4 regions of the Shewanella sp. LC6 genome follow, and region 3 is predicted to be linked to each of the others. Evidence: predicted binding sites of a transcription regulator. Region 3 holds the regulator's gene; each other region holds the start of a gene.
The links. The regulator LexA, encoded in region 3, represses DNA repair genes until DNA is damaged. The targets are predictions, from matches to a motif close to TACTGTATNNNNATACAGTA.

Region 1 (3,851 bases), 1.7 Mb from region 3:
CCTAAGGCATTAATATCACTGAGATCTGGCTCAGGGCCTAAATAAACGAAGGTGGAGTCAGTATCTCCATAAATGACTTGGTAGCCCATGTCCTCAATCCACGCGCGAGTTTGCTTCATGATTTGATGACCGCGCATGGTGATGGAGCTTGCCAGTTTCGCATCATGGAACACGCAGCCTTGGGAACCCAAAACCCCATAAAGCGAATTCATAATGATTTTAATCGCTTGCGATAAAGGCGCATTCGCCTCCCGCTTGGCTTTTTCGCGTTGTTCGGAGAGATTTTGGATAAGTTTTGGCAGGATCGGTTGATGTCGGTTAAACCGCGCGCCCAAAAAACCGGCAACGGTTTCAGGCTCAGCTAATGCCGATCCCTCCTCGTCATCCAAACCTTCAATCAAGCCCTTAGGATCAATTAAAAAAGTCCGGATAATCGATGGGTAAAGGCTTTTAAAGTCAAACACTAAAATATGTTGATAAAAACCCGGGACAGAATCCATTACATAACCACCAGGGCTTTCTATCCCTTGGCTAGCAGGCTCTGCGGGCGCGACGAAGCCAGCCCTATGTAAATGCGGTAGATACAAATGGTTAAATGCGGCTACCGAGGCACCTACGCGCCCCAGTTCTAACCCCGTTAATTCGGCGCGAGCGAGGGCAAAATCCCACAATTGAGTATGTTCAAAGATATCCCACACTAAGCGACTATCGGTCAGATTATAATGTGCAAGCCCTTGTTTATTTTCGGTAAATAGCGCATCAATCTCTTGCGCTCGATTTTCTACATCATGGATCGCTTTGCCTTCACCGAGTAGCGTTTGGGCGACAAACTCCAAGGAGAAGCGCTCGAATTGGTAAAAGGCCGCCTTTAACCAATCGATACCATCGAGCACCACTCGCCCCGGTAAACTTAAGGTTTCAGGCCGAAATTTATTCTCGACCTTCCACTCGAGAAACGCGCCACCGCGGCCGATACGCAGCGGGATCCGGTGCAGCAACGCACGCCGATATAACAAGGCCAAATCAAAGGTCACCACCGACCAACCAATGATCACATCGGGATCAAACTCAGTAAACCAAGCGATGAGACGATGGATAAGCGCCGCTTCATCGTTCACCCATTCGATGTAGATTGCAGCATCAGGCTGCGGCTCACCCACCATAATGACTTTTTCATAGGGCTGAGATTGCACATCGCGTCCATAAAGGGCCACGGAATAGAGTAATCCTTCAAAACTGCATTCAAAATCGAGGGAGATTGAACGCAATTTTATTTCCGGCTGCGGTGCAACGGCTTTTGCTCGTACAGCGCTAAAAATGAGCAATTGTTCATCTATGCCAGCGTTGCTGACAAAATGCCCTAAAAATGCCACATCGAGCGCCACAAAACGTTCGATTAAAAAACGCTGCTCGGGACGGATATCCGCCTCAAATAAGGGAATGCCAGCATCCGTCGCTATCCGCTGTAAGTGACGAAACACACTGCTCGACTGGGCATAAATCGCCGCAACGGATTGTCTTTTAAAGCTTTTAAGTGCAAGCGGTACAAAGCGCAGTGCCTGCCCCGGCGTTTGTAATTGCAATGCCGCCATATCGCTTTGATGACAAAAACAAATGTACTCAGAGCCAGGTAACTCCACCAGCACAGGGCCTGAAACGGTGGCGAGATAATACTGCAGCACAAGCGTTGCACCGCGCGTAATAGCATGGCGCGTGAGGACGCGTCCCTGTACACTCACTGGCGCAGCCGTTTCAGGCGTCAGACTCTCGGGGGGATTCAACTGCGGTTTCACTCTAAGGCTCTCGCTGCTTATTGATTCTCGGGACACAGAATAAAATTGCCATAAAATGGCAGAAAAGTTTCTTAGGCTATGCAATCACTGTTATTATGTACAGCATTAATTCGATAAAGTAGTGCCGCATGTTACCTGACAACGTAAAAAACCAGATCCGCGCTATCTATAAAGATATTGCCGCCGCTTTGCCTAATTTTAGGCCACGCCGCGAGCAAAATTTTATGGTGGCAGAAATCTCTAAGACTCTTGCTGGCGACTATGACAAAGATAGACGCATCATAGTGGTCGAAGCGGGTACGGGGATTGGTAAATCATTGTCTTATATTTTGGGCACGATTCCGCTTGCACTTGCGAGTAAGAAAAAGGTCTGTATCGCTACGGCAACCGTGGCGCTGCAGGAGCAGTTGCTGCACAAAGACTTACCGTTTTTTCTCGAACAATCAGGGCTAAACTTTCGCTTTGGTCTGGTTAAAGGGCGCCAGCGTTATGTCTGTTTGTCCAAACTTGCCATGCTGATCGGCGATGATAACAGTACCCAAATGGCCATGTGGCAAACAAAGCCAGATAACAGCCAAATTGCCATGCTGCAGGAGCTGCTCAACGACTTTAATGAAGGCCGCTGGAACGGTGAAATCGATACGCTGTCAACACCGATACCGGACCATCTCTGGCAACAAATCGCCTGCGATAAACACAGTTGTCATCGGCAACTAGCCAGTCATCGTAATTGCCCGTTTCACAAGGCCCGCGAGGACGTGGATACGTGGGATGTGCTCATTGCCAACCACAGTTTGCTGTTTGCCGACTTAGAGCTAGGCGGCGGGGTGATTTTACCCGATCCCGAAGAGGTATTTTACGTCATTGACGAAGCACACCACTTACCTATTGTTGCCCGGGACTTTTCTAGCGCACAGGCAACGCTTAGAGGCGCCGCCGACTGGCTTGAAAAAGTCGGTAAGACAAGCGCCAAGTTACAAAATCAGATAAAAAGCAACAACATCATCGCCCCAGCGCAGGCGATGCAGGACCATATTGGCGACTTAATCGCTCAGCTCAATCAAGTCGCCCACTTTTGTGACACTCAAACCAAACAGTTTGCCAATCCCGAGAGCCGCTATCGGTTCGAACACGGTAAATTGCCCGATGCACTGAAAATCCCCGCCGAGAATCTCGCGGCCACCTCTAATCTTGCCCTCAAGCAATTTAACAAGATGCAATTATTGCTGGCCGAGGCGATAAAAGATGGCGATATTCCTAAGCATCAAGCAGAAGCGCTGCAGGCCGAGATGGGCTTTATGTTGCAGCGACTCGAAAACCTGCAAAAGCTCTGGAAAATGATGGCAAAGGAAGATTCCACTAAAGGCGCGCCCCTCGCCCGCTGGATTGAATTACTCACGGGCAAACAGGTCGATTACCTGTTTAGCGCCTCGCCGATTGAAGTTGGGTTTATGCTCGAATCTATGCTGTGGCAAAAGGCTGCTGGCGTCGTGCTATGTAGCGCTACGCTGCGGGCGCTGAATAACTTTGACCATTTTGCCCATCAGGTAGGGTTATCATTAAAGGACGGCAGTCGTTATCTCGCTCTGCAATCCCCTTTCGATTATCCGAATAATGCCACGCTCTACTTACCTAAGATGAAAACCGAGCCGACGGATGATGCCTATACTGCTGAACTTGCCGAACAAATTATCGAGCTAATTGACGGCGAAATGGCTACCTTAGTGCTGTTTGCCTCTTACTGGCAAATGGAAAAAGTGGCCGAATTGCTCGAGGGCAAACTCACGCAGGAAATTCTGATCCAAGGTAATGCACCACGCCAGCAATTGCTGGAGACCCATAAGGCCAAATGTGATAAAGGTGAACCGAGCATCTTGTTTGGCACCGGCAGTTTTTCTGAAGGCTTGGACTTACCCGGAGATTACCTCACCAACCTCATCGTCACTAAGCTACCCTTTGCTGTGCCAACCTCGCCCGTTGAGCAAGCCCATGCTGAATATGTGAAAATAAAGGGTGGAAATCCGTTTCTGCAGCTCACCATTCCTGATGCATCGCGAA
Region 2 (3,851 bases), 1.0 Mb from region 3:
AAATCCTTTCATCTATCTGCCTATTGCATTTTCGCAAAAGTATGAGAATAGGCTCTGTTTGGCGGCGGATGACCTAGTCAAAAAAATCGAGACGCCAAACGTCGTTTGCATTCTGGCCTGAACTCGCCAAACGGTTTGTATCTTCATGACGATACGTCGTTTTAGGCGTTTTTAAGTTAAATCGGGCTGTATCCCTTGTCAGGTATGGGATTGCGCGAGTTGATTTATATCGAGACGCCAAACAGTGATTGTTACGGCAGTTTTACGTTTGGCGTTTCGATCCAAAAGCCAAACGGATAGTGGTTTTGGCTTTTGGGGTTAATTGGATGGGGAAATTGGTTTGGTAGAAATCGTCAATGAACAATGGAAAGCAGAGGTATCAGATTTACTTCAGCAAGAAACAGACAGGCTAAAAGCGCTGGCACGAGCTGAAGTTGATGACTTTTGGGTTACCCATTACAAGGTTCGCGAAAATGCGCCCTTTAAAGATTGGGGGCTGCTTGGTGTCCGTATCAGAGACTTTAAGTATGGCTTTGGCATAGAGTGGTACATCAACAGTTTTCACGGTCAACGAGGCAAGCGCGTGGTATTTAGCAAGGGGCTGCGTATCTCAAAGACGAAGCTGAGATACTCATTTTTGGACTGCCAAGGTTTGGCCAAAGAATGGGAGTTAGCGCTGGCCATGGAGAAAGAAGAATTCTTCAGTGATATTCGACGCCAAGTTGATAAGCTCAACATGCTGCGTCGCAGAGTGAATGCCTATTGAGTTAACTGCGCTACTTCACTCGCGGCAACTGGTCCCAGCGTGTTGTGTAGGCGGGAGACAAATGTTCTCGCTTCATCGACCAATCTTTCTTCGTACCTTGTCCAGCAAAGAAAACCTTTCCGGCACCGCTTTGGTTAATGGTGTCCAATACAGACATTAACTGCTGGCTATTGGAGCGGGTCGATACGTCATCGAATAGTCCTGGTTGAAACATGCCTGGATCGTAAAAGTCAGACAGCATGACGCCCGCTTTGGCATAACGAAAACCATCCTTCCAAATTCGCTTGAGTAAGTGATTGGCCAGCTCGATAAAATCCCGCGTATCGCAACTGGGGATCAGTAACTCACCGGATGCGGAATTGCTGTACTGCGGCTCGTTGTCCTTAAAGGGGCTGGTTCGTATAAACACGGTCATCACTTTGGCTTGCTGCTGTTCTTTGCGTAGCTTCTCAGTGGCGCGGGTTGCGTATTCACATACGGCCTCACGTAACAATTCAAATTGCGTTACTTTTGCGCCAAATGAACGGCTACAGACGATTTGCTTCTTAGTTGGCGGGATCTCTTCAAGTTCAATGCACGACTCACCATTGAGCTCTCTGACGGTTCTCTCTAAAACCACCGAAAACTGGTCTCTGATAGCTCTAGGAGAGGCATTGGCGAGGTCTAAGGCTGTGGTGATACCCAACGCATTTAAACGCTTAGAAAGCCGTCTACCAACGCCCCAAACATCATCAACTGGGACTAATGAGAGCAATCGACGTTGCCGATCTGGATTGGTCAGGTCTACAACCCCTTGAGTGGCTGGATACTTCTTGGCTGCATGGTTAGCCAGTTTGGCGAGTGTTTTAGTCGGTGCAATGCCTACACAAACGGTGATCCCAATCCAGTGGCCTATGCGCTCTCGCACTTGTTGTCCGAACTCGACAAGAGATATGGCAGACTCAATACCGGTTAAATCCAAAAACGCTTCGTCAATAGAGTAAACCTCTACTCGTGGTGCCATCTCCTCCAAAGTGCGCATCACTCGACTGCTCAAATCTGCATACAGAGCGTAGTTGGACGAAAATGCCAAAATGCCATGGCGCTGCATTTCAGATTTGATCTGAAAGACGGGTACGCCCATTTTTATACCGAGTAACTTAGCTTCACGCGACCGTGCAACCACGCAGCCGTCATTGTTGGACAGCACCACAACCGGCGTATCCTTTAAATCAGGACGAAACAGCTTCTCACAACTGGCGTAAAAGTTGTTGCAGTCCACCAAGGCAAATACAGGCATGGGATCGTCACGACTTACGGCGCATGTTTCGCACCACATTGGTGACCACACCAAATATCTCTAACTCTGTCCCTTCAGGAATATGAATGGGCTCATACGCCTGGTTTCTTGGGATCAGCATGACGCACGGCCTTAGTTGAAGCTCCTTTACCGTGAGTTCACCATGGATACCTGCGATGACAATGTCACCGTGTTCGGCTTGGACAGAGCGATCAACCACCAAAATATCATCTGGGTGAATCCCGGCATCAATCATTGAATCACCTTCAACACGCACAAAGAACGTTGCAGCCGGTCGCTTGATGCACAGCTCGTTGAGGTCGAGCGTTTGCTCAACATAATCCTGCGCTGGTGAGGGAAAACCAGCAGAAACACGTTCCATGAACAATGGAATACGAAGGCGCTTGGCTTTGATGAAGGCAAGTGCGCCGCTACGGCCTATCAGCGAGACACTCATGACGAACCTCGAAAAATCGCAATTGATACTGTTTGTTTATACAGTATCTAATGCTATGCTGATTTCTACAAGTAAAATTGTAGGTAAAACTGTAGTTGTTCGAGTAAGACGCTGTGTTGTCGGTGATTTCTTTTTTGTGTTGAAAAGCTTGATGTGGGGGATCGCTCGCCCTCGTCAAAGCCTGCAAGGCTTGGACAATACTGCTTCTGCCTACTGCTCTTGTTTCTGTTACTGATCCTGTTACTGCTACTGGTTAACGCATGGGTCAAGTAACCGTCAAACAAGGCTTATTGAACCCTTTGCAAAGGGTTTAAAAACAGTTAGTAAAATTCTGCTTCGTATTGAATTTACTGGCTTAAAGCGAAGTTAGGAGCACCATTAAAATGCTCAGTCGAACTCGGTTCAAGCCTTTTGCAACCGTTTGAAAAGGGGTTGGCTAAGCCATACGTAAAGGGTATCGGTAAGGGTTACCTAAAGGGTTTAGCTAAGGCTTTCTGAAAGGCTTAGTCAAAGCCTTTATACATGGGTTCACCCAGTAGAAAGAAAAAAAAACGCTGAGGTATCCAAGGTGCATTTTGTACAAATGCGTTTATAAACGGACAGGGCACAGTGAAATAACCCAAAGCGAACAATAGAATTGAAGAGGAACTATCAATGACAAGAGCCCCTGCGCCATTTCCGCTAGAGCGCCTCGCGGATATCCCAGACAGACCAGAAGATTTTAGATTGCTGGAGCGCATTCCATTAACGCGTGAGCCGCAGACTTGGCCACTTGAACTTTCTCCTATGGTCGGTGATGAACAACCGATGGTGCTGCTCGATACAGAGACAACCGGACTGTCTGCTGATGACGAGTCCATTATTGAGCTTGGTATGGTTAAGGTGCTTTACAGCCCATCGGCTCAGCGGATTGTGTCGATTGTTGATGTGATCAGCTTGTATGAAGATCCCGGCAAGCCAATCCCCGAGCTGATTACCGAGTTAACCGGTATCACCGATGATATGGTGCAAGGCCAGCACATTGATGATTCACTGGTAGCGAGTTGGTTATCCGATGATCCGCTGGTGGTCGCGCATAATGCTCAGTTTGATCGTCCTTTCTTTGAAAAGCGGTTTGCCGCATTAGGCCATCTATCTTGGGCCTGTTCAGCCAGTGGCATAGATTGGAAAGCACTGGGCTTTGAAAGTCGAAAGCTTGAGTACCTGCTGCTTCGCTTAGGTTGGTTTTATGAAGGACACCGAGCTGCAACCGATTGTTTGGCGATGGCTTGGTTGTTCCATTTGTTGCCCGAGTCTGTTGCAAACTTGTTGTCTGAAGCAGATAGGCGAACTGTGTTAGTTCGTGCGTT
Region 3 (3,851 bases):
CAGTGTTTGCGATAAGGCGGCTTGTGCGGCTTGCGCTGCGGCATTGGCGGCTTGTTTTTGTTCTGCAACCCAAGCATCGAACTCGGCTTCGGGCAGTGCCTGAACCACTATCGGCATAAATCCATGATCTTTGCCGCAAAGTTCGGCACATTGGCCACGGTAAATGCCGGGTTTATCGATACGGGTCCACGCCTCGTTGATAAACCCTGGGTTAGCATCTTTTTTCACTGCAAAATCTGGTACCCACCATGAATGGATAACATCTTCAGAAGTCATCAGAAAGCGGATTTTTCTATTTACAGGCAGGACAAGGGGCTTATCGACCTCGAGTAAGTAGTGCTCTCCCTTGGCCTCACTACCTTCGATTTGAGGTCTTGGTGTGGCGAGAATACTGTAAAACTCAATATCTTGATCGAAATAGCTGTAATGCCACTTCCATTGCGATCCTGTGACTTTTACCGTGAGATCGGCATTGCTGGGGTCTTCCATGGCAATCAGAGTTTTAGTTGCCGGAATCGCCATTAAGATCAGAATGATAAAGGGAATTATCGTCCAAGCGATCTCAACTTTTGTACTCTCATGGAAGTGTGACGCGACCGCGCCCTTGGATTTTCTGTGGTTGATCATGGCATAAATCATCACGCCAAAAACCACTAAGCCTATCGCGCAGCAGATATACAGAATCGTCATGTGCAGGTGGTATACCTTGCCACTGATTTCTGTTACGCCAGGCGTCATATTGAACCGCATGTCTGCTGCGGCCAACGGTGGGGCGAATAGCACCACGAGTAAACAATACAACCATTGCTTCACAAGACTTCTCCTCTGCTAATTGCAAATAGCAACTACAAAGAAGAGCAACACAGTAAGTCTCAACTCTATGCAAACTCTTCAGTTCCCAAAAAAGTGTTTCTGACTTCAACGTGCGTTGGCGGCTTACTTATGATCAAGTATTGTTACTGCTGGTATTAGCCACACTGGCACATACTGCTGAATAAACCCATTATTCTCAATTTTTGTGGGCGAGCGATATTCGAAAATAACGCGATATTTCTGCCTAAACAGGCGATATATCATGTGCGCCTAAATCAAACATACTTGCTGTTTAAAAATTGATCAAGATCACTTCTTTTTCTAATTGTCTGAAAAATTGCCAAAAAAAAGCCTCACATTCACAGGTGAGGCGGCTTTCAAGGCTAAATACGGTGTGAAAAATTTTTAATGAACAGAGCTGAAAAATGCGGGTTGAGTAAATTTAGTCGATTGGGTGAGATTGGTGCTAGAAGGTTGGTCATTCGTTGAACCTTCAAGCACGATACCCATTGCACGTGCGCTCTTTGCTACAATTTGTAGGCGACGATTATCGCGAGTATCTAGGGCGTTAATCCAAGTAATCACTGCGCTAGATGTGCCACTGGTTAAGGCTTTTTCCATCGCCCAAAGGGTTTCGACCTCATCTTTTGCGTGAACCAATAGTACGCGATCCATACGCACACCTGCGTTTGCTAATAGCTGCTTGTAGCCAATACTAGGTGGGTTGATGAGCACTATCCATCTTCCCTGTTGGCTCAGTTGGGCAAGTTGTTTGCTCAGCTGTGTCAGCTCTTGGCGCCCTTGGCTCTGAGTTGGCATAGTGACTATTGATGTATGCTGCCAGTCGGTCTCTGTATCTCGAACCGTATCGAGCCATAAACCGGGGTGACGCGGGGCATTACCTAATAGTTTGTTCATAGCCAATCTCCATTGCGGATCACCCCTACGGCGAGCCCTTCAATTGTTAGACTTTGGAAACTCAAATCGACTTTAATCGGTGAATAGTCTTCATTCTCGGCATGTAGGTAGACAAAATTACCTTTTTTTTCAAAGCGTTTTACGGTTACATCATCGTCAACGCGAGCAACAACAACTTGTCCATTGCGCGCTTGTTGTACTTTATGAACGGCAAGCAGGTCACCCTCAAGGATGCCGATATTCTTCATACTGTCGCCTTTTACGCGCAGCAGGAAATCGGCAGCAGGGTGGAACATGCTGGGGTCGACTTGGTAATACTGTTCGACATGCTCTTGGGCGAGAATCGGTTCACCCGCTGCCACTTGGCCGATAAGTGGCAAGCCTGTTTCGCGGTTATCTTCTTCCTCTACAGGGAGACGGATCCCGCGGGAAGTACCAGGCATGATCTCGATGCAGCCTTTTTTCGCCAATGCCTTAAGGTGTTCCTCTGCGGCATTTGCACTTTTAAAACCCAAACGGGTGGCAATTTCGGCCCGAGTGGGTGGCATGCCAGTCTCGGCAATATTACGTTTAATCAACTCTAAAATTTCGGCTTGGCGTGGCGTCAACGGTCTCATGGTCTTTCCTGTTTTTCTATACAGTTACTGTTAGTATATACAGTATTATTGGTAGTGCAAGTATTAACCACTTTTAACTTGGTCAGCTAGATCTGCAAATAACCGTAATCGTCATCTATGGGGTGAATGCCATTTGCACGGTATCAATAAATGGTGTCGCCTAAAGTGCGTTACTAAGTCATTAAAATCAGCAGCTGAATCCTGCATCTTTAGGTTGTTTGGGTATATTCTCTAGAATCTGGTATTCTATGGGGCTAATGAACGTACTTACATTGCATAAGAATAATGCCTAAACAAGACTCTCTTTGGTTGAAATCATTACGTTGGATCCAAAAGCACTTAGTGCACACTATTGTTGTGCCACAGGATCCCTTTGCCGATCTGAATCTGGATGCCTCCAGACCGCTTGCTTATGTAATGAAAACAGAATCCCTGAGTGATATTGCTGCGTTAAGCGAGATCACCACGAAACTTGGTTTGCCAAGCCCTTACGAGCCGCTGGTGGTGAATGGCGTTGTGGCGCCACGGGTGGTATGCCTTGAAGGTCGTAAGCCTTTATTTGGTGAACGCGCCAGTAATGAGCCATTCCTCGAATGTTTTATGCGTTTGTTGGCCGTCCATAAGGAAAAGCCAGAGTTAGATATCCAGCTGGTGCCTGTGAGTCTGTATTGGGGTCGTACTCCGGGTAAAGAAGACGACACCATGAAGGCGGCAGTGCTTGAGCGCGAGAACCCTACTTGGTTACGCAAGTGTTTGATGATCTTATTCTTAGGTCGTCATAACTTTGTGCAATTTTCTAATGCGGTATCGCTGCGTTACATGGCCGACGAACATGGTACCGATATGGGCATTGCCCATAAATTGGCTCGAGTAGCGAGAGTACATTTCCGCCGCCAACGTAAGGTGATGACGGGGCCTGTGTTGCCTAATCGTCAGGCGTTATTCCATTCCTTGCTGAAATCTGAATCCTTACGCAAGGCGATTCAGGAAGAAGCCGCGAGCAAGAAGATTTCTGAAACCCAAGCGCGTGAAACGGCAATTGAATATCTTGATGAAATTGCGGCGAATTATTCCGATAGTCTCGTACGTATTGCCGAGCGCTTTTTAACGTGGTTATGGAACAAGCTCTACAGCGGTATTAACATCAAAGGTGCCGAGCATATTCGGCAGTTACACCACGATGGTCATGAGATTGTGTATGTGCCCTGCCATCGCAGCCATATGGATTACCTGCTGTTATCTTACATTCTGTATTACCAAGGTATGGTGCCACCGCATATTGCTGCGGGTATCAACCTAAACTTCTGGCCTGCGGGGCCGCTGTTCCGCCGTGGCGGGGCTTTCTTTATTCGCCGTAGTTTTAACGGCAACAAACTCTATACGGCCGTGTTCCGTGAATACCTCGATCAGCTGTTTGCTAAGGGATATTCGGTTGAGTATTTCTCTGAAGGTGGCCGTTCTCGTACCGGTCGTCTATTGGCGCCGAAAACGGGCATGATCGCT
Region 4 (3,851 bases), 1.1 Mb from region 3:
TTTCGTCTGCGTTCCGTTTCAGCTTGACGAGATCGGCGCGACTTATATTTCCACTTTTAATTCGATCGATTACTTTGTCGTACTTCATAAAATCTCGCTGATTAATTGAGAGCGTAACATCTTAGGATCTGAACATTATCTATAGGGCACGAATTTCTAGATATACTTGGTGGCAGCCAAATCCATGTGTATTGACACAAATTATGCTATAGGAATTTGCTTTTTTCCGGTAGCGGTTTTTTATACAGTTTGATGGGTAATCACTTGATATTTTTTAGCTTTCTTATTCGTTTACGCCCTTTTGACTGATTATTGATCTTGATTGACTACATTCTGGCCTCGTATTCAGACTAACACGCGTACCACATTTTCTTATTAGCTAGGGTAATTGCGGTTGATGACTGATAAGGCCAGAACTCTGTAGCATTACTAAAATTAGGTTAATGTTTTGATGTTGGAATTAGCTAGAGGTCATTTTGCTAACGAGGAAAGGGGGCATAACTTCGTTAGCACTTAACGATCGGCATACTTCGCCATTTAGTAGTGTATTGGGGCGTTAACAAATCCCTCCGCATTGCCCATTTTTGCTCTATGCCTTGAGCCGCGATAAACAGAGTATCACTGCCATAGCGTTGGTTAATGTGATCGAGTGTAAGCATTAGTGCCGGCTTTGCGGTGGGAGGATTGAACAAGTCTAATTGGCTGTGTTTCTCGCTCACTAAATCAATCAAACCTACGCCTATCTTGTAATAGCGTACACCTTCACGAAATAGCTTGGGTGCGGCTTCACATACTGCTTTAGTCAGCTCTATCGTACAGTTCGTCGGACAAGGGAAATGCACCACGGTTTTGTAGCTTACAGGACGCTCATCGTGGGGGGAGTTACTCGCAAATAGCAGCATCGTCTTGCAAACCGAGCCTTGCTTGCGTGATTTAGCTGCTGCAATCCCCACATGCTTACTCAGTGCTTGCAGTAACGATTCAAAATCAGTGATGCGCTCACCCATGCTTCTTGTCGAGAATATCTGCTTCTTATCAGCCCTCGCTTCATCCCACACCTTGCATACTTGGCCGTTAAGCTCTCGTACTGTCCGCTCGACTTCAATGCTGAACTGTTTACGGGCTAACCCCGCTGGCATGTTTGCTAGGTCAAACGCAGTACAGATATTCATCAGTTCAAGCTTTGCACTAATCCTGCGCCCAATCCCCCAAACATCGCCTACTGCTAGCTGCTTTAGAATAGCGGTTCGGTCTTGGTCATTGTCGATAACACAAACCCCTTCATAACCCTCAATCTTCTTAGCAGCATGGTTAGCCAGTTTTGCCAAGGTCAGGGTTTCCGCAATTCCCACACAAACAGGCAAGCGAGCTTCTTTCCAAACTGCCCGTCTTATCAATTGACCTTGAGTATGAAGACATTTTATCGCTGGATAGCAGTTCTTAAACGACAAGAACGTTTCATCGATGCTATAGACATGCTGCTCAGGCGCAAAGCGGCCAATGATATCCATCATCTTGCTCGACAAGTCAGCATACAGTTCATAATTAGATGAACACGCAATCACACCACGCTCCGCACACTGCGCTTTGACTTGAAAGTAAGGCACAAACTTCTGAATACCCGCCTCTTTTGCCTGCCTATTGGCAGCAACAATCATCCCATCATTATTACTGAGCACAACAACAGGCTTACCACGCCAATCAGGCCGGAACACTTGTTCCGCACTACAGTAAATTATTGGCATCGACTAGCGCAAACATCTACTTTTTACTCAATACAGGACTTTTACGGTGGCAACGAATAGAACGAGTGATTACGCCTTCAATACTAAACTCGTCGTATTCATGAATAATGACAGGCTGGTGTTGCTGATTAGAGGAAAGCAGTAAACGGCGGGGAATATCAATGATTTTACAGACAAACTCCCTATTTAAATTGGCTACAATGACATCGCCATTTCGCACAGTCTCGTGGCGGTCAACAATGAGAATATCACCATCAAAGATACCTACATCTTGCATCGAGTCCCCTAGGGCATAAGCCATAAAAGTTGAGCTTGGGTGGTCGACCAATAGCTCATCCAAGCTTAGACCTAGCTGAGTGTATTCAGCCGCAGGTGACTCAAAACCTGTAATGCCAGCACGGGCAGGAATAGGGATAACACGCATAGCAACGAACCACTGTTAATATATACAGTAATTATAGTCGCAGAATAGCAGCTAGCAAGATCTATTGAACGACCTCGACATAACACCATTGGTTCTTTTCTTTATCGAATGTAGCACTAATGTGCATTGGTGAAGTGTCGCCCTGCTTAGCTCTGAGCAACGCAACATCGGAAACCTCCGACAAGTCATCAATACATTGTGGCTGCGTTAGGGAGTATAAAAAACATAGCAGCATAACCGAAAATGGTTAACGCAGCTGTCGCGACAAGAACACGTATAGGTCTGAAAACCATAGGTTAGCCATCCTTAGCGCAGAATCAAAATACCATTTATCAATATGACGATAGTATAGATTTCTACCAGTGCAAGTAGAGCTAGTAATGCGTACAGTACAGTGTCCGCCTTTACTGGATCAGATCACTTAACCCTGAAACAGAATTATCACGTCCAATTGTGAGGATGTGTATCCCTGTGCTTTTCATTAAAGGTCTGACTCTCCACAACTCTGCAAGCGCATCGAATTTTTCTGATTTTGGTACAGCAACAGCTAGAACATCGGTTTGTTCAAGATGTTCAATTGTTACAAGCTGCCCTATGGCCTCCCTAATAAGAGAATATTCTTGGGATGACTTACTGCGGATTAGTGGCCCTTTCTTTGATTCAACCCTCAGCCTTTGGCCTGTTCGAAGCTCTGCAACAAGATCACCCACCCCAGAGCTTGAGCGAACAATGATTGAAGCTGCATATTTTTTATTAGAATATTTCGACTGCCAACGCTTCTGTTGAACAGGGCTTGTCCATCCGCGTTCATTCAAAAATTCAACAAGCTGAAAGTGAATAGTATTTTTTGTCCGAACCTGCGCCCCATCTATGGCCACTATAATGTCGCCCTGTACATGGCCATTCTCTATCAGAGAAATAGCGAGGCGAAGAGTGACTTCTGCTTCGGGCATTTTATCTTCAGGTAACATCTGATCTCCATCAAGAAGAGGATACTAATCCAACTCTCGGCCTAACATTCTAGCCAAAAACGCTACAATACCTCTGTGGCTGCGTTCCGGCATTCCCATACAGAAGTAATTCCTGATACTGAAAAACAACCCTATCGCGCCTGTAGCGATACCTAAATAATGACAGAGTCTAACACCACGAGCATTCAAAGCTTCAGCTCCTACAGACACATGACTTCCAGCTTCTTCAATATGTGTTTGGAAAAACCAATGGGGGACTACGTAATAGAAGATGAAAAAGGATATGAGACCAAACAACAATGCACCATACCAAGGTAATCGACTGCCGATAACGACCGAGTCAGAGATTATCTGGCTGGCATTGCTTCTGCGTCTGTATCGTCGTCCCATGACATTCATTCCCTTAATGTGGTTATTCTCGCCCTTAACCAGTAGACACTGCACTCATGTAGTGTCTACTTTTCAGAGCAACTATTTAGCTCGGGGTATTAAAGGCAAAATTGGCTCTTTAAGCTTTTTGTAAACTGATTCAGGCATAATATTAACATAGGGTCTTGGGTCATTTTGATCATGACATTCGTTATATACATCCAACAAATATGTAATAACATCATTAGTATTTTTGAATTGATGCATTTCCTTCAATGTCTGAAGTGCTTCCTGAGTACCAGCTGCCACGCTGACTCTCTTACGGCTTTTTTCATACATCGC

Region 1: the regulator LexA is predicted to act here: its motif matches at 1,879-1,898, upstream of dinG (ATP-dependent DNA helicase DinG).
Region 2: the regulator LexA is predicted to act here: its motif matches at 2,529-2,548, upstream of umuD (translesion error-prone DNA polymerase V autoproteolytic subunit).
Region 4: the regulator LexA is predicted to act here: its motif matches at 2,180-2,199, upstream of umuD (translesion error-prone DNA polymerase V autoproteolytic subunit).

Annotation. Positions count from the first base shown of each region.
Region 1 covers NZ_CP043902.1:3,135,385-3,139,235, forward strand. The annotation lists gene FJD32_RS14150 (DNA polymerase II) at 1-1,781, opposite strand, end outside; gene dinG (ATP-dependent DNA helicase DinG) at 1,922-3,851, shown strand, end outside.
Region 2 covers NZ_CP043902.1:3,821,813-3,825,663, reverse strand. The annotation lists gene mobI (conjugative transfer protein MobI(A/C)) at 323-766, shown strand; gene umuC (translesion error-prone DNA polymerase V subunit UmuC) at 777-2,045, opposite strand; gene umuD (translesion error-prone DNA polymerase V autoproteolytic subunit) at 2,053-2,502, opposite strand; gene FJD32_RS17170 (3'-5' exonuclease) at 3,157-3,851, shown strand, end outside.
Region 3 covers NZ_CP043902.1:4,855,399-4,859,249, reverse strand. The annotation lists gene coxB (cytochrome c oxidase subunit II) at 1-813, opposite strand, end outside; gene FJD32_RS21675 (SulA-like leucine-rich domain-containing protein) at 1,219-1,731, opposite strand; gene lexA (transcriptional repressor LexA) at 1,728-2,348, opposite strand; gene plsB (glycerol-3-phosphate 1-O-acyltransferase PlsB) at 2,634-3,851, shown strand, end outside.
Region 4 covers NZ_CP043902.1:919,774-923,624, reverse strand. The annotation lists gene FJD32_RS04190 (hypothetical protein) at 1-88, opposite strand, end outside; partial or broken gene FJD32_RS04185 (Y-family DNA polymerase) at 507-1,761, opposite strand; gene umuD (translesion error-prone DNA polymerase V autoproteolytic subunit) at 1,762-2,169, opposite strand; gene FJD32_RS04175 (hypothetical protein) at 2,574-3,140, opposite strand; gene FJD32_RS04170 (hypothetical protein) at 3,612-3,851, opposite strand, start outside.